4 regions of the Neorhizobium sp. 05N33 genome follow, and region 3 is predicted to be linked to each of the others. Evidence: riboswitches for the same ligand, from Rfam matches in the RefSeq annotation. Region 3 holds a riboswitch; each other region holds the start of a gene.
What was found. Region 3 has a riboswitch for cobalamin ahead of bluB (5,6-dimethylbenzimidazole synthase). Riboswitches for the same ligand answer to the same signal wherever they lie in the genome.
Positions count from the first base shown of each region.

Region 1: linked by a shared signal. The riboswitch ahead of AC1DLT_RS00640 ((2Fe-2S) ferredoxin domain-containing protein) and the one ahead of bluB (5,6-dimethylbenzimidazole synthase) in region 3 are both predicted to bind cobalamin.
Region 2: linked by a shared signal. The riboswitch ahead of AC1DLT_RS01710 (ABC transporter substrate-binding protein) and the one ahead of bluB (5,6-dimethylbenzimidazole synthase) in region 3 are both predicted to bind cobalamin.
Region 4: linked by a shared signal. The riboswitch ahead of AC1DLT_RS30275 (aromatic ring-hydroxylating oxygenase subunit alpha) and the one ahead of bluB (5,6-dimethylbenzimidazole synthase) in region 3 are both predicted to bind cobalamin.

Region 1 is NZ_JBFTNK010000001.1:130,152-134,359, reverse strand. Features, by position in the region: gene AC1DLT_RS00645 (ABC transporter substrate-binding protein) at 1-1,030, opposite strand, end outside; gene AC1DLT_RS00640 ((2Fe-2S) ferredoxin domain-containing protein) at 1,048-1,836, opposite strand; cobalamin riboswitch at 1,936-2,130, opposite strand; gene aztD (zinc metallochaperone AztD) at 2,179-3,573, opposite strand; gene AC1DLT_RS00630 (LacI family DNA-binding transcriptional regulator) at 3,783-4,208, opposite strand, start outside.
Region 2 is NZ_JBFTNK010000001.1:352,302-356,509, forward strand. Features, by position in the region: partial or broken gene AC1DLT_RS01700 (SDR family oxidoreductase) at 1-778, opposite strand, end outside; partial or broken gene AC1DLT_RS01705 (CobW C-terminal domain-containing protein) at 750-1,231, shown strand; cobalamin riboswitch at 1,274-1,468, shown strand; gene AC1DLT_RS01710 (ABC transporter substrate-binding protein) at 1,577-3,871, shown strand; gene AC1DLT_RS01715 (ABC transporter permease) at 3,878-4,208, shown strand, end outside.
Region 3 is NZ_JBFTNK010000006.1:66,396-70,603, forward strand. Features, by position in the region: gene AC1DLT_RS16970 (NAD+ synthase) at 1-1,591, shown strand, start outside; gene AC1DLT_RS16975 (TolB family protein) at 1,601-2,437, shown strand; cobalamin riboswitch at 2,465-2,653, shown strand; gene bluB (5,6-dimethylbenzimidazole synthase) at 2,748-3,434, shown strand; gene AC1DLT_RS16985 (hypothetical protein) at 3,435-4,136, opposite strand.
Region 4 is NZ_JBFTNK010000028.1:15,889-20,096, forward strand. Features, by position in the region: gene AC1DLT_RS30260 (FAD-binding oxidoreductase) at 1-135, opposite strand, end outside; gene AC1DLT_RS30265 (L-threonylcarbamoyladenylate synthase) at 163-1,140, opposite strand; gene AC1DLT_RS30270 (DUF6656 family protein) at 1,174-1,770, opposite strand; cobalamin riboswitch at 1,954-2,183, shown strand; gene AC1DLT_RS30275 (aromatic ring-hydroxylating oxygenase subunit alpha) at 2,287-3,531, shown strand; gene AC1DLT_RS30280 (BA14K family protein) at 3,640-4,059, shown strand.

The DNA of each region.
Region 1 (4,208 bases), on a different contig from region 3:
GCAGGCGCAGGGGCTTGCCGCCTTTTTCGCGCATGCCGCCGCTGCCTTTTGCCCAGCCGGCTTCGTCGAGAAGCGCTGCGGCCTTGGCAGGGTCGGTCGGGCGTGCCTCTCTGCCCGCAAAGGGGAAATAGGAGGCGTAGGCGCCGGTGGCGGGGTCGCCACCGTTGATCGCGGTGGCAAGCTCCTTGCGGTCGAAGGCCAGATCGATCGCCTGGCGCACTTTCACATCATCCATCGGCGGCCGGGCAGTGTTGAAGAAAGCGAGATACTGGTATCCGACCGGGAACGACTTGATCGCCAGATCAGGGTTTGTCTGGAGCCGGCTCACGACTTCCGACGGCAAGCCGAAAGCCAAATCGAGCTCGCCGGCTTCCAGCGCCAGCGTCAGGGTCTGCGCATCACCGAACTTGCGGAAATTAACCGGCGAACGCTTGTCGGCGCCGGCAAAATGCGCGTTAGGCTCGAGCGCGATTGAGGCATCCGCCTTGAAGCCCGAGATTCGATAAGGACCGCTGAAGACGGCGTTGCCGGCCGCGGTGGGTTTGTAGGCGATCAGCGGCCATTCGGCGAAGAGCGCCTGGATGAAAGGCACCGGCTTTTCGGTTGTCACCTTCAGCGTCAGGTCGTCGGCCGCCTCGAAGGTCAGCTTGCCACCGGTGGCGAGCGCCGCCTTGTTGTTGGCGAATGTGTTGTCGAAACCTGCTGCCAGCGCCTTGGCTGTCACCGGCGTGCCGTCGGAAAACAGGCGGCCGTGTTTCAGGGTCACGGTCCAGGTCAGGTCGCCGATGCGCTGCGCCTTTTCGGCCAGTTCCGGCACGAGCTTGCCGTCCCGATCGACGGTGAAGAGGTTCTCGCCGACCCCGTGGCTGACCAGCGCCCAGCCGTTCGAACCCTTGGCCGGATCCGTGCCACTGGTGATGTAGGTGGCGCCGGCGCGAACCGGCTCGGCTGCAAAGACAGTGCCTGCGGTGACAAAGATGGCGGCACTGAGCCAGGCGGCGGCCAGGCGCGATAGAGTGTGCGACGTCAATTCTCTTTCCTCTTGTTCTATTCGGATGGGGTGCGAAGCCGCTGCTTGCGGCCCGTTGGGTGATAGGCGAAGTCCTCGACGATCCCGCCGCCGAGCAGGTGCTCGCCGACGATCCGGTCGATCGCGTCTTCGTTGACGCCGCCGTAATAGGTTCCTTCCGGAAACACTTGCAGCACGGGCGCCAGATTGCAGGGACCGAGACAGGTGGATTTTGCGGTCATCGTGCCGTCGCCGGCAGTGCGCAGTTTCTGCCGCTCCTGCTGGTTGCGCAGATGTCCCCAGATCACATCGGCTCCGGCCGCGTTGCAGGGACCGCCCTGGCAGACGAGCACGCGACGTTTCTGGGCCGGCACGAGCGATCCCTCGGCAACGGGCGGCGTGTCGGTCTGCGGCACGTCCAGTGCTTCGGCGGTTTCGAGCAGTTCGCCGATCAGCCGCGCCATCAGCGTGCTCGAGGCGATATCCCGGGTGATCGAAAGGGCCGGCCAGCGCCGGCTATCGGCCGCCTTCCAGCGCTTCAGCGATTTCGTCAGCCAGATAAGGACGCTCGGCTCCATGGGCAGGACGAGCGGCACGATAACGACGGTTTCGACATCCTCGTCGAGCAGATCGGACAGCGCGTCGCGCAGGGAGGGGGTACCCTGTTCGGTAAAGGCGACCCGAACCGTTCCGGCTCCGGTCACGCCGGCTGCAAGTTTCGCGAGCCGTTGCATTTCCAGATGCGGCGATGCCGCAAAGGCGGATTTCGCAATCAGCAGGACGGCGCGCCCGGATACGTTCTGGGAAGATAATCCCTGTGTTTTCACTGCCTTCGTCTCACTCAAAGGAGGAGGCAGCAAAAATGAGGGTTGCGGCAGGCAGGGATAGCCCGACGGAACCGTCATTCCTGTGGCACACCCCGACCACGGAATTTCTATTGTCAGGCAGGTCTCCTGGCTCGCGGGTCAAAGCCTTGATCGCCCGTCTTCCCGGCATTGGCTGCCAGTGACATGTTGGGCGAACGGCTCACCGCTCACAGTTGCGGGACAGCTCCGGTTTTGACCGGATTCCCTCTTAGCTTCCGTCCGGGGACGGAAGAACCTTGACGCCGCGAACTTACACTCCCCCTGCCGACTGTCAACGGCGCCGCTTCATGCAGCATCGTCGCATCAATGCGAGGCACCGGAGCCGCCGACGGCAACGATCGTAAAGGGTTTTCCTTCGACGGGGATCGTGCGGACTTCCTTCAGGCTCTCCGCATCGATGATGCGAACCAGCGAATGCCGCGGATCGGTGATGGCGACATGACCGTCCGCAACGGCAAGGCGCGGACGCGGATCACGCCAATGGCCGTCCTTGCTGTAGGGCTCGGTGACCTTGGCTTTGCGAACGATCTCGCCCTTGATCACGTCCAGCACATGAAGATCACCGTCCTCCGTCAGGATGTAGGCACTGCGCGGCGTTGCTGGGTCCAGCAGGAAGTCGACGCGGCGGGTGGGCAGGGCGATCAGCCGGAAGTGCTTCTCGCTGTCCGGATCGATCAGGACGATTTTGTCCTCGCCGTAGTTGCCGAGGAAGAACTGCATTGCCTTACCGCCAAGCAAGGTACCAGTCGAACCTTTCGGCATGTCAGATGGGTAAGCGAGCATTTCCAGTTTCGGTCCATCAAGTCCGCCAGGACGGGCGACAAGAACGCCTTCCTTGCAACCGAAAGCAACCAGCAGGGACGAAGTGGCCTCGCCGTGAAGATCGGTGCATTTCGCGACGTCACCGAGCTGCTTGCCCGCTTCATCGACGACGCGAAGACCGACCCTCGGCGGCAGTTCGTCGGGCTTGGTTTCGACTTCAGTGTTTGGGACCGACACCAGCACGAAACGACCCATCGTCACCGCTACGCCGTGATGCGGCTTCGTCGTGTCGACTGTCTTCACGTCAGCCCTGCCTTCGAGAAGAGCCGTTTCGTCGATGATATCCGCCTTGCCGCCTCGATCGTAAAAGAGGATCGCATGGTCGTCATGTGGAACGACGTGGAAAGGACGCTTGCCCTCGAAAGTCACGGGCAACAGCCCCACCTCGGAAACCTCCAGGTCCCGATGCTCCCCGTGATCGGAGAAATCGATGCCAGTCTTGAGGACGTGCACGATGTCATGATCCGACTGCGTGGCGAATACGCTCCGGCCGGACGCGCTGGCGGTCAGCGCCGCAGGACCCTTGACGTCGTAGCGGCCGAGTTCCTTGCCGTTCTCGAAGTCGATGGCGCGGACGACTGGATTCGTATGATCGCCGACAAACAGGCGCCATGCCTCTTTCGTCTCATGATCATCATCGGCAAACGCTCCGGAAGCAGCAAAGATGAGGCCTGACGCGACAGCTGTCAGCAGACGGTTTCGAGTGAGAAAAGACGAGGCGGGTGACGGCCCTCGCTTGTCGATCCCGATCTCATCGACGGCGAACTTCTTTCCGTGCGGCTCCGTCAGGATGCGGTTGAGAAGCTTGGTTTTGCCAGCACCGAGATAGCCGGTCAAAACGGTCACCGGAGTTGGTTGAGATTTCTGCCGTGACATGACTTGTCTCCAGATTGACGGTAGCTTCGATCATTAGTTATTATGTTATAACATTACAAACGCGATCGTTGTCAATCCCCGAGAATGCGATGATCGACATTTGCCGGATCGCGATGCAGATCGAAACAAGATTGGCAGAGTTGGACCGAGAGTGGGATGTCGAACGAACGCTGGAGACGAACGCTTCAACCGCCTTGGATGGCCGGGAGCTATCGAACTGTACTTTCCCGAACGATAAGCTCCCATTCGACGGGTGCGGTGTATGATTTGGCATCGTTGATCCGTGCGACGATCGCCTCGGCCGTCAGCTTGCCGATACGCTCGCGATCAGGGCGAACCGTCGTTAGGGAGGGACTAACGCAGCTCGCCGCCTCGTTGTCTCCAAATCCAACAACGCCGATATCTTGAGGAACGCGCCGGCCGAGTTTCCGCAGTGCCCGAAGCACGCCAAACGCAACGACATCGCTGTTGCAGGCGATTGCGTCGATCTCGGGATGGCGCTCCAGAAGCTCGGTTGCAAGCCGCTCCCCGAGTTCCGGGCTGCCGCCTTGCTGCGCCGTATGCTTGACGATGTCGGGGAGGCCGGCCGTCGCTGCCGCAGCTTCCAGCCCGCTCAAACGCTTCTGGGCGCGTTT
Region 2 (4,208 bases), on a different contig from region 3:
CGATATCCATCGGCATCCTCCCAGACTGGCCTGTTGATCGGCGTGCGAATTGCCCCAGGCGCTAAGCAAAGCACACGCACACCATGCGGCGCCGCTTCCTGCGCCAGGGATTTTGACATCATTGATATTCCCGCCTTGCTGGCCGTGTAAGCACTGTAGCCGGTCCAGCCGATGACCTCATGGACACTGGTCGTATTGAGCACGACGCCCGACCTCTGCGCGACCATGCGCTTGAGCGCTTATGCGCGCAAAAATAGGTCCCCTTCAGGTTGACATCGATGATTTTGCACCACGCCTCGACATCACTTTGCCACCCAAGCGAAAAGCGACCGTCAATGCCGGCGTTGTTCACAATCACATCAATCCCGCCCCACGCATCGTCCATGACGCGGAACATTGCATCGACTGCACTGGCGTCGCTTATGTCGGCCATCAGCCCGAGAGCTTGACCTCCGGCGGCGGTGAACTCATCAACGAGCATCTCGGTTTGTTCGGGGTTGACCAGATAGTTGACTGCAACTCGGGCGCCTTCCGCGGCGAAGGCCTTCGAGATTGCGGCTCCCAGACCGGAATTGCCTCCCGTCACGAGAACGCGTTTGTTTGTGAGGCCGAGGTTCACTGTGATTTCCACTGGAAATGAATGACCGCGCCAGCTGGCGCTGCGATCGGGTAACGTCGAAGCTGGACGCTTGTTCCTGGCATGCCTGCACGCGTTCCGGATTAACAGAAATCCCATCGCTCGACTGGGCAAGGAGTTGCATGGTTTCAAGGACCACATTCCGGAGACGGACGAGTACGGAATTCGCTCCTTTGTTTACCGTGCAAAGAAGCCCTTCGATCCCGCGCTACTTCAGGCGTTCATCGATAAGCCGTGGCCTGGCGTGGTCCGTGCGAAAGGTTTCTTTTGGCTTGCAACGCGACCTCACTATGTCGGCGAAATCAGTCAGGCAGGAGCCTTGTCCGCACCAGCAAGATGGGCCTTTGGTGGACATCCGTTCCCAAGGGTCAATGGCCACAGGAACCGGGCTTCCTCAAAATGATGGCCCCCTATCTGGATCCGGTCTGGGGCGATCGCCGCCAGGAAATTGTCTTTATCGGCGCCGACCCTGTGGATGAGGCGAAAATTCGAGCGGAATTGGACTTTTGCTTGATCGACAGCGAGGTCTTCACACCTCAACTCTGGCACAACCTGCTGGACCCATTCCCAAGTTGGGATCGCCAGGCAACATAAGCGAAAGCTTGAGACCAGTCGATTGACAGTCGACCATGACAGTGTAGGGTCATCGCGTCGTGGTTCTTCCGCCGAAGGGCGGAAGCTAAGAGGGAATCCGGTGTGATACCGGAGCTGTCCCGCAACTGTGAGCGGTGAGCCGTTCGTCCATCAAGTCACTGGCAGAAATGCCGGGAAGACGGGCGATAAAGGCTTTGACCCGCGAGCCAGGAGACCTGCCTGACAGAGAGAAATTCCGTGGTCGGGGTGTGCCACAGGAATGAAGGTGCATTGGGCCTCCGGTAATTTCCGGATCCTGGCGTGCCGTCATTTTTGCTGCCTCCTCGCGTTTTTGAGATCGAGGCAGTGGACCAGAACAACATTCCATCCGGCGCGCCGAGGCGGGCGATCCTGCTGATCGTGAAATCCGCCTTTGCTGCGTCTCCCCATCTGGAAATGCGGCGGCTGGCCGGTCTCGTGGCGCAATCCCGGCCCGGTACCGTGGTTCGCTTTGCCTTCACCGAGCAGGGCACGCCATCCCTGCGCGAGGCGCTTTCCGCCCTGCTCGACGTGGATGTCGACAGCCTCACCATCGTCCCTCTCGTCCTGCCGATGGAGCCGAGTTTCCATATCTGGCTGACCAAGTCGCTGAAACGCTGGAGGGCGTCGGACGAACAGCCCTGGCCGGCGCTTTCGATTTCCAGAGACGTCTCTTCCAGCGCTTTGATGACACCGCTCATCGGCGAATTGCTGGAAACCTCCGAAGGCCTTGATGTTCCCACCGCAAAACCTGTCGCCCAGGAAGGCTCGCTCGTACCCGCCCAGAAGCGGCGCGCCCTCGTTTGCGCCGGCGGAGCCTGCAATTCGGCCGGCACCGAGGTGATCTGGAATCATCTGCGTAACCAGCAGGAACGCCGGAAGCTGCGCGTCACCGGCGACGGCACGATGACGGCGAAATCCACCTGTCTCGGACCCTGCAATCTGGCGCCCGTGCTGCAAGTGTTTCCCGAGGGCACTTATTACGGCGGCGTCACCAAGACGCGGTCGACCGGATCATCACCGAACATCTGCTCCGCGACGCGATCGTCGAGGATTTCGCCTATCACCCGACCGGCCGCAAGCAGCGGCTGCGCACATCGTCCGAACAGAACTGAGGAGAGAGAATTGTCATCCAGACTCATGTCGCGCCTGGCCGCGGCCTGGCTTGCTACGGCGGCCGTCAGCACGGCCGCAACCGCGTTTGCGGCCGAACCGCTTCGCGTCGGCGCCACCTACATCACCAGCGGCACGGATCCGGCCAAGGGCTCGAACGGCTGGGCGCTGGTCAGCCATGGAGTGGGCGAGAACCTTTTCACCGTCGACAGGGACGGCAAGCTCGTACAGGAACTCGCCGACAAGGCGAAGCGTACCGACGACCTGACCTGGACGATCACGCTGAAGCCCGGCGGGATGTTCTCCGACGGCACGCCGGTGACTGCCAAGGCGCTCGCCGCCGGCTTCGACAACACGTTCGCCAACAACAAGGCGGCGCTTGCCACCGGCGGCAAGCTGACCTTCGAGCCCGCCGACGATCTCACTCTAAAGGTGAGGACGGAGAAGCCCGTTCCCTATATCCAGGCGCTTTTCGCCGAATGGCCGCTGATCGCCTATAAGCCGGCCGGCGACAGCAATGCCGTTTTTACCGGTCCCTACCGGATCGCAGCCTTCAAGACGGATGCGTCGATCACGCTTGAGCCGAACACGCATTTCGTCGGAGCCGACAAGCGCTCGCCGGTGAGTTTCCGCAAGTTCGGCGATGCGCAGTCGATGACGCTGGCGCTCGAAGCCGGCGAACTGGACCTCGCTTTCGGCCTGCCATCGGAGGTTGTTGCCCGCCTCAAGACCAATCCGGACCTGACGATCAAGTCTTTCCCGGTCGGATACCAGTATCTCGCCTTCTTCAACACGACCCGCCCGTTGCTCGGCGACGTCAAGGTCCGCCAGGCGCTGGATCTTGCCTTCGACCGCAAGGAACTGGCCGCGGCGATCAACGGTGGAGATCCTGCAACAGGCGCCTATGCCGCCTATTTCCCGTTCGCCGGCAAGGACCTGCGCCCGACCGATCTCGCCAGGGCCGGCGCGCTTCTCGATGAAGCCGGCTGGAAGAAGGGTGACAGCGGCGCCCGCGAAAAGGATGGCAAGCCGCTTCGCCTGCTCGCCATCACCTATCCGCAACGCCCCGATCTCGTGACCATGCTGCCAGTCGTCAAGGTCGAACTTGCGAAGATAGGCGTGGCGATCGACACGCAGGTAGTCGAGAATATTTCGCAGGTGGCCGCGGCCGGCGATTTTGACATCGCGCTCTGGGCCCAGCATACCGCGCCAAGCGGCGATGCCGCCTTCTTCCTGAACTCGATGCTGAGAAGCGGCGCTTCGCTCAACTATGCGAAATACGCTTCACCGGACTTCGACGCTATCCTCAACCGCTTCGCCACGGAAGGCGATCCGGTCAAGCGCGTGACGATCGCACTTGACGCGCAGGCAAAGCTGTTTTCCGAGGCGCCGGCCTCCTTCCTGGTCTCGCCGGTCTGGTATGTCGGCATGTCGAAGCGGCTGAAGAACTACGAGCCCTGGGGATCCGACTATCACGTGCTGCGCGCCGATATCGGCGAGGCGAAGTAAGGCGGCATGAGCCCGGTTCGGTTCGGCGTTCAATCCCTGACGGGCCTGCTGGGGGCTTCACTCGCCTCCTTCACCGCGATCACCCTGATGCCGGCCGATCCGGTCGCGATCGCCATCCGCATCTGGAACCTGCCGGCGACGGACGAAACCGTCGCGGCTCTCAGGACACAGTGGGGTCTCGATCAGCCCCTGCTGCTCCGCTACGTCCACTGGCTCCTGAATTTTCTGACGGGAGACTGGGGGCGATCCTTCCGCACGGGAGAACCGGTGCTTGGCGAATTCCTCGAGCGCCTGCCCGTTTCGCTGTCCCTGGGTCTTGCCGGCCTGGGGCTCGCCA
Region 3 (4,208 bases):
GCTGGCCCGAGAAGCCAGAAGGGATGCCGCCCGTGAAGAGGCGGATCTCATCCTCTTCACTGAGCTCTTCCTGTCCGGTTATCCGCCGGAAGACCTCGTCCTGAAACCGGCTTTCCTCAACGCCTGCCTGAAGGCGGTGGAGGAGCTTGCGGCCGATACGGCAGACGGCGGCCCCGGCGTCATCATCGGCTTCCCGCGTCAGGGCAAGGAGGGCCGGCACAATTCGATCGCCGTGCTCGACGGCGGCAAGGTGATCGCCGTGCGCGACAAGATCGACCTGCCGAATTACGGCGAGTTTGACGAAAAGCGGGTCTTCATCGCCGGCGAGATGCCGGGGCCCGTCAATTTCCGCGGCGTGCGACTCGGCATTCCGATCTGCGAGGATATCTGGGGCGATCTCGGCGTCTGCGAGACGCTCTCGGAAAGCGGGGCGGAAATCCTGCTCGTGCCGAACGGTTCGCCCTATTTTCGCGGCAAGGTGGATATTCGCCATCAGGTCGTTCTGAAGCAGGTGATCGAGACCGGCCTGCCGATGATCTACGCGGCCCAGCTCGGCGGTCAGGACGAACTGGTCTTCGACGGCGCAAGCTTCGCCTTCAACACCGACAAGTCGCTCGCCTTCCAGATGAGCCAGTTCGAGCCGGCCGTCGCCGTCACCGAATGGAAACGGATTGGCGAGACCTGGCACTGCGCCCGCGGACCGATGGCGCGCATTCCGGAAAAGGAGGAGGCGGATTACCGCGCCTGCCTTCTGGGGTTCCGCGACTACGTCAACAAGAACGGCTTCAAGTCGGTCGTTCTCGGCCTGTCCGGCGGCATCGACAGTGCCATCTGCGCGGCGATCGCTGTCGATGCGCTGGGCGAGGAGAGGGTGCGCACGGTGATGCTGCCCTATCGCTACACCTCCGAGGATTCGCTGAAGGACGCAGCCGATTGCGCCAGGGCGCTCGGCTGCCGGTACGACATCGTGCAGATCGCCGAGCCGGTGGACGGTTTTTCGTCAGCGCTGGCCGAGCTGTTCGAAGGAACCGACGAGGGGATTACCGAAGAGAACCTCCAGAGCCGCGCCCGCGGCACGATCCTGATGGCGATCTCCAACAAGTTCGGCTCGATGGTGGTGACGACCGGCAACAAGTCGGAAATGTCGGTCGGCTACGCGACGCTCTACGGCGACATGAACGGCGGCTTCAATCCGATCAAGGACCTCTACAAGATGCAGGTCTACGCGCTGGCCGCCTGGCGCAACGAACACCTGCCGCCGACGGCTCTTGGCCCAAGCGGCGAGGTGATCCCGAAGAACATCATCTCCAAGGCCCCGTCCGCGGAACTCAGACCCAACCAGACCGACCAGGATTCGCTGCCGCCCTATCCGGTGCTCGACGACATTCTCGAATGCCTCGTCGAGCTGGAAATGGGCACCGAGGAGATCGTCGCCCGCGGCCACGACATCGCGACTGTTCACCGGATCGAACACCTGCTCTATCTCGCCGAATACAAGCGGCGCCAATCGGCGCCGGGCGTCAAGATCACCAAGAAGAATTTTGGCCGCGACCGGCGTTATCCGATCACCAACCGTTTCCGCGATCGATAGGAGAGGATCATGGCCTCGCGCAGCTCGGTCGAGATCTTTAATATCCGGACGAGGGTGATGCGAGTGGTCTGGCAGACGGAAGCCCTCTTCGAAGCGCCCAACTGGTCGCCGGACGGGCGTTACCTGATGCTCAACAGCGAGGGCCTGATCTATCGTCTGTCACCGGAGGGTGGTGACGGGCCTGAACCGGTCGATACCGGCTTTGCCCGCCAATGCAACAACGACCACGGCATTTCGCCGGACGGTTCGCTGATCGCCATTTCCGACAAGGTAGAGTTAGGCAAGTCGGCGATCTATGTCCTTTCCGCCGGTGGCGGCGTGCCGCGGCTGGTAACCCGGAACCTGCCGTCCTACTGGCATGGCTGGTCGCCGGACGGAAAAAACTTCGCCTATTGCGGCATCCGCGGCGACGAGTTCGACATCTATACCATCGGCATCGAAGGTGGCGCAGAGACGCGGCTGACATTCGGCGAGGGCCGCAATGACGGGCCGGACTATTCGCCGGATGGAAAATGGATCTATTTCAATTCCAGTCGCACCGGGCTGATGCAGATCTGGCGCGTCCCGGCCGCAGGCGGCGCGGCCGAGCGGATCACCGACGGCGGTTACGGCGACTGGTTTCCGCATCCGTCACCGAAGGGTGACAAGATCGTTTTTGTCTCCTACGACGCCGATGTCTTCGACCATCCGCGCGATCTTGACGTCCGCGTCAGGCTGATGGACATGGACGGCGGCAATGTCGAAACGGTGTTCGAGCTCTTCGGCGGGCAAGGCACGATGAATTCGCCGAACTGGTCGCCTGATGGCGATGAGTTTGCCTATGTGCGCTATTTCCCTGTCGCATGAACGCCTTGCGCCGGGGATAGCGTAAGGGCATAAACGATCCTGTCAGGTGCCGGCGACAAGCCGGAGAATCGGGAATCCGGGGTGGAACCGGAACGTGCCCAACGCTGTGAGGTGGACGCTCGGCCGCAATATATGAAAGCCACTGGGAAACCGGGAAGGCGGCGGTGCAGGCGGATGAAACCAAGTCAGAAGACCGGCCTGACGAGATAGACCAGCCCGCGCGGACGGCGGAAAGGTTTCGGACCTCTTTTTGCCCAAAGGCTTCGTGCCGGGAAGGCAAGGGAGCGACGGCATTGTTGGGGACTTAACGATGCAGACTGATCCTTTCGCGCATGCCTTGCTGCCTGCAGGCGAGTTTTCCAAGGTCGAACGCGCCGCTGTCTACCGGGCGATCGAGACACGCCGCGACGTGCGCGACCAGTTCCTGCCCGATCCGCTGCCGGACGACCTGGTGATGCGGCTGCTTGGCGCCGCGCATTCGGCACCCTCGGTCGGCTTCATGCAGCCATGGAATTTCATCCTCATCCGCGATCAGGCGGTACGCGAGGCCGCGCGGGCCGCCTTTTCGCGCGCCAATGACGAGGCCGTGGAGATGTTTGCCGAGGAAAGCCGCGACCTCTACCGCAGCCTCAAGCTCGAAGGCATTGTCAAGGCGCCGCTGTCGATCTGCGTTACCTGCGATCCGGACCGCGCCGGTCCGGTCGTGCTCGGCCGCACTCACAATCCGCGCATGGATGCCTATTCGACCGTCTGCGCCGTGCAGAACCTCTGGCTCGCGGCAAGGGCCGAGGGCGTCGGTGTTGGCTGGGTCAGCATTTTCCGCGACGAGGACGTGCGCGGGCTGCTCGGTATTCCCGACCGTGTCGAGATCGTCGCCTGGCTCTGCCTCGGTTATGTCGATCGGCTCTACGGCGAACCCGAACTGGCGCTCAAGGGCTGGCGCCAGCGCTTGGGCCTGGACGCGCTGATCTTTCAGGACCGATGGGACAGCCGCTGATTATTGCTGCGGCTGTGGTCCTGCCGATTTCGGATTGGTGAGATCAATACCCGCTTCGGGCAGGAAGGTCGGCCCGACGGTGCGCACCTTTTTGCTGGGGTCGTATGGCCGCTCCGGCGGCGGCGTGAGCACTGGCGGCGGGACCGCGGTCGCCTGCGGCTTTTGCGGCGGGTGGGTGCGCAGGTTGGTAATTCCGGAATAAGGCTCCTCTTGCCTGGGAAGTTCGATGCCCGGCACCTTTCGCTTGTCGTCGACTACAGGCGGCAGCGGCTCGAAAGAAGGGATGCAGCGCTGTTCGCGAATGGCGGCGAGAATGGCATTGCGCTCTTCCGAGGGCAGGATTATCTGCCGCGAACCGTTGCGCTCAGCCGTCAGCGTGTCGCGGCTCTGCTCCATTCTTCCCAGCGCATCTCGCATCTGGCCGCAGACTTCGGCATTGGGGCCGCCGAGGACCACGACGCTGCCGTTGCCGCAGCCGGCGCGGCGCATGTCGACCCGCAGTTCACGGATATCGGCATTATATTCGCCGAGCTGCTGGGCATAGCTGCGCGCCGCCGACGTATTGCCGATGATCTCCGGGCTGTTTCCAAGTTTCCGGTAAAGCGCTGCGCAAACGGCAGGGTCTCCCGCCAGCGCTGCGGCAGGCAAAAACAAGAGCGGTATGGTCAGCAGGCCGCGAAGCGGTATCGGCAATTCCGGCATCCTCTCCTTTACTGGAAGATGACATCATGGAACGTGCCGGTTGATAATCTCATAAAGCCGAGACCACCGCAT
Region 4 (4,208 bases), on a different contig from region 3:
AGAGGAACCCCGGTAGAGTCCGCGGCCCTCGACCAGATGCGGCGCAAGATCGTTCGCGTCGCGCAGCACGTGATTTTCGCCGACGATCGCGGCGAAGCGGTCGAGAAGTTCTGGTTTCGGCCCGGAAATATCCATCAACGTCTCCTCCTCTTTTGCCCCGGCTCATTCTCGCGGGGCGGCGGCCCTCGCCAGCCGGTCGTTGATCGCTTCGCCGAGCCCATGGTCGGGAATGGGCGTGACGGCGATGCTGGCGGCGCCGGTGGCGTCGGCCCGCTTCAGGTAATCGAACAGGTTTGCCGCCGCCTGCGCAAGATCGCCCGACGGGCTCAGATCAAAAACCGCCGTCGCGAGTTCCATTCCTTTCACGGGAGCAGAACCGAGCCGGATCAATGCCTCGCCGGTCTCGACATGGTCGGCATTGAGCCTGACCGCCGCTCCTGGCGCGTAATGGGAAGCGAGCATGCCGGGAGCTTCGATGATTGCCGCTGGTCCTTCCGGTCGGATCACCGCAAGGCCGGTTGCACGTTCGATCTCTTCCACGGCCACCCCACCCGGCCGCAGCAGCCGGATCACGCCATCCTCGACACGAACGATGGTCGATTCCACACCGACCGGAGCCGCGCCGCCGTCGATGATCAAAGCCAGCTTGTCGCCCAGGTCGTCGGCCACATGGGCGGCGCTGGTTGGGCTCACCTTGCCGGACGTGTTGGCGCTCGGCGCCGCGAGTGGCTTGCCGAAGGCGCGGATCAGATCGGAAGCGAAGCCCTTGGGAAGCCGGATGCCGACCGTATCGAGCCCGGCCGTCGCCAGCGCGTGGATGCCACTTTCGGGCTTTAGGGCCAGGATCAGGGTGAGGGGGCCCGGCCAGAAGGCTTGGCCAAGCTTTCGCGAAATCGGGTCGAAGTCGGCATAACGCTCGGCCATGGCTAGATCCGACATGTGGCAGATCAGCGGATTGAAGCGCGGCCGGCCCTTGGTCTCGTAGATGCGGGTGATGGCGGCGGGATTGGTGGCATCGGCCGCAAGCCCGTAGACCGTCTCGGTGGGGATCGCCACGGGTAGGCCACCGCCGAGCACGGCGCAGGCTTGGGCGAGCGCGCCGTCATGGTCCCGGGTGATGTCGATGATTTGAGCCGTCATATCCGCCCGTCAATAACGCGGAGCCCGGCGTCTTCATAGCTTTTTGATGATCTCGCGGAGCATTTCGTTGGAAGTGCCGAGCATCAGCACGTTCTTGATCGCTTCCATCGGATCGTTGGTGCGGAACAGAAGGCCATTCTTGCGGATCGATCGGTTGATCTGCAGCGGCTGGCCGGCCTCTCGTTCGACCGCGACGGCGAAATACATGCGCGAATAGGCCGTGCTGATACGCTCGAAGAACGTTTCCTCCCCGCCCATCTCGGAAACGAAGTTGGCAATGTAGAAGGACCAGCTTACCGGCACGCCGTGGGCAAGCTGCGTTCTTGCCGCCGTGACATGGCAATAGCCGAGATGCGGCCGCTCATCGAGCGTGTGGTGAAAGATGATCTTCGGAAACTTGATCGAGCGATGGAAGGAGTTGATCCGGTTGTGGCTCGTCTCGCCGGCCGCCTCCAGCCTTTTGCCTGTGCGCTCGGCGACCTCGTCATGGGTGAGATAACGGCGCTCTTCCGGCAGCCAGATCGGATTGTAGCGGGCGATGCGCCCCGTCCGAAGGAATTCGGAATGGGCAGCGGTCTTCACTGCCACCGGCGCCGGAGGCTTTGGTGGAGGAGCTTTATAGTAACGGATTTTCCCCTTGGCCTGCACGGTGGCATCGCTCCCATTCGAGCCGGGATTTTATGGCTTATCCCTTAATGACAGGTTTCGCTTTCGCGGGGCTGGAGTGTTGCATTCCGGGCCGTTTCGCCGCTGTCGCCAACGCGGTTGCCGATGTCGCAATGTCGCCTATGCGACACGCCCGCTCGATGGTTATATCCGCCTCGATCTTGAGGTGCCGCCTGTCTAGGGAAGGCGGAGAATTGGGAAGCCGGCAGGGGTCTTCGAAACCTTGATCCGGCGCTGCCCCCGCAACGGTGGTGGAGCAACAAAGCTTGGTACAGGCCACTGGGAAAGAGCCGAAAAGGCCGCCCGGGAAGGCGCCGAGCCCGTCCCGCAACGGACAGCTCCTGAGCCCGGAAACCAGCCTCGGGACAAAAGATGACGACCGGACGCGGCGGGCGTTCGGGACAGGGTTTGGGGCGGGCCTGGGGCCGGCCGGCATTTCCATGTCCTTCCGCTGTCCACATTGACGAGGAAGGTAAGTATATGGAAATTCGCAATCAGGCCCTGCGGCAGCTCAAGAACCGCCGCGAGGGGTTCAGCCTCGAACAGCCCTTCTATACCGATCCCGCCTATTTCAAGCTCGATCTGGAAATGATCTGGTACCGCGACTGGCTGTTCGTCGGGCATGATTGCGAGCTGCCCAAGGCCGGCGCCTATTTCACCCTGCAGATCGGCGATTATCCGGTCGTTATCGTGCGCGGCCGCGACAACCAGATCCGGGCGCTGCACAATACCTGCCGCCATCGTGGCAGCCGTGTCTGCACCAAGGAACATGGCTCGGCGGTGCGGCTCGTTTGTCCCTACCATCAATGGACCTACGAGCTGGACGGCTCGCTTCTGGTCGGTCGCCAGATGGGCCAGGACTTCGACAAGACCCAATTCAGCATGAAGAAGGTCCATTGCGAGAGCGTCGCCGGCTTTATCTTCATCTGTCTTGCCAACGAGGCGCCGGATTTCGCGCCGGTTCGCGCCGCCATCGAGCCTTATATGGCCCCGCACCGCCTGTCGGAAGCCAAGGTCGCGCACCAGTCGACGATCATCGAGAAGGGCAACTGGAAGCTCGTCTGGGAAAACAACCGCGAATGTTACCACTGCGCCGCCAACCATCCGGAGCTCTGCCGCACCTATCCGGAATCGCCGACCGCGACCGGTGTCCAGGGCGCCAAGGACGATCCGGTCATCGCCGCCCATTGGCAGCGCTGTGAGGAGGCCGGGTTGCCGAGCGAATTCCGGATGGACGAGACCGGCCAGTTCCGCGTCGCGCGCATGCCGCTGATCGAGGATGCCGAGAGCTATACGATGAGCGGCCGCAACGCCGTACAYCGCAAACTCTCCGACGACGTGACGATCAATTCGATCGGCACCATGCTGCTGTTCCACTATCCAAGCAGCTGGAACCACATTCTCGGTGACCACGCGATCTCGTTCCGCGTCACCCCGCTCGGGCCGGAAGAAACGGCGGTTACCACCAAATGGCTGGTCCACAAGGACGCGGTTGAGGGCGTCGACTACAATCTCGAAGACCTGACCCATGTCTGGAACATGACCAACGACCAGGACCGCCAGATCGTGGAGGAAAACGCTTTCGGCATCCGCTCGCCCGCCTACGAGCCCGGTCCTTACTCGCCACTCCACGAAGGCGGCGTCATGCAGTTCGTCGAATGGTACTCGAACTTCATGGTCAACCGGCTGCAGGGCGACCAGGCGAAACTTTCGATCGTCGCCTGATCGCCAATTCGTGATCGGCGTTGATCGGCGCGGGGCGTGGCTCCAGGAACGGAATCCCGCGTGTGGCGTTGTTTTCTGATTGAAAATCAGAATGAGGAAGCACCCCGCATGAACGCCTTTCGCCTACGCCTGACCGCAGCGGCAGTCGCCGTTGTCACGACATTTGCTGGCCTTGTACCTGCGCAGGCTGTCCAAATGCCGGCTCCGCCATCCGGCATTTCGGCCGCCGGCGATGTCACCAATGTCCAGTACCGTCGCGACTTCCGGCGTGACCGATACGGTTGGTATCGCGGCCATCGCGGTTACCGCGACCGCCGCCCCGGTTATCGTTATCACAACGGTTTCTGGTTCCCGCTGGCCGCCTTCGGTGCCGGTGCCATTATCGGCGGCGCTATCCAGGCGGATCGGGGTTATGGCAGCCGCCACGTCGCCTGGTGTGAAAGCCGTTATCGCAGCTATCGGGCCTGGGACGATACCTATGCACCGCGCGCCGGCGTGCGGGCGCGCTGCATCTCGCCTTACAGGTAAGCAGGTATTGGCCCTCTCGACGCGGAGCCCGGTCGCGGCGTAAGCCGGTGGCCGGGCTTGTTTGTCGCGGCGCACGTTAATCACGCATTCAGGATGAACTTCCCAAGGGTTGCAGCGAAATTCTATTTCGCTGCATACTGAAATAATTG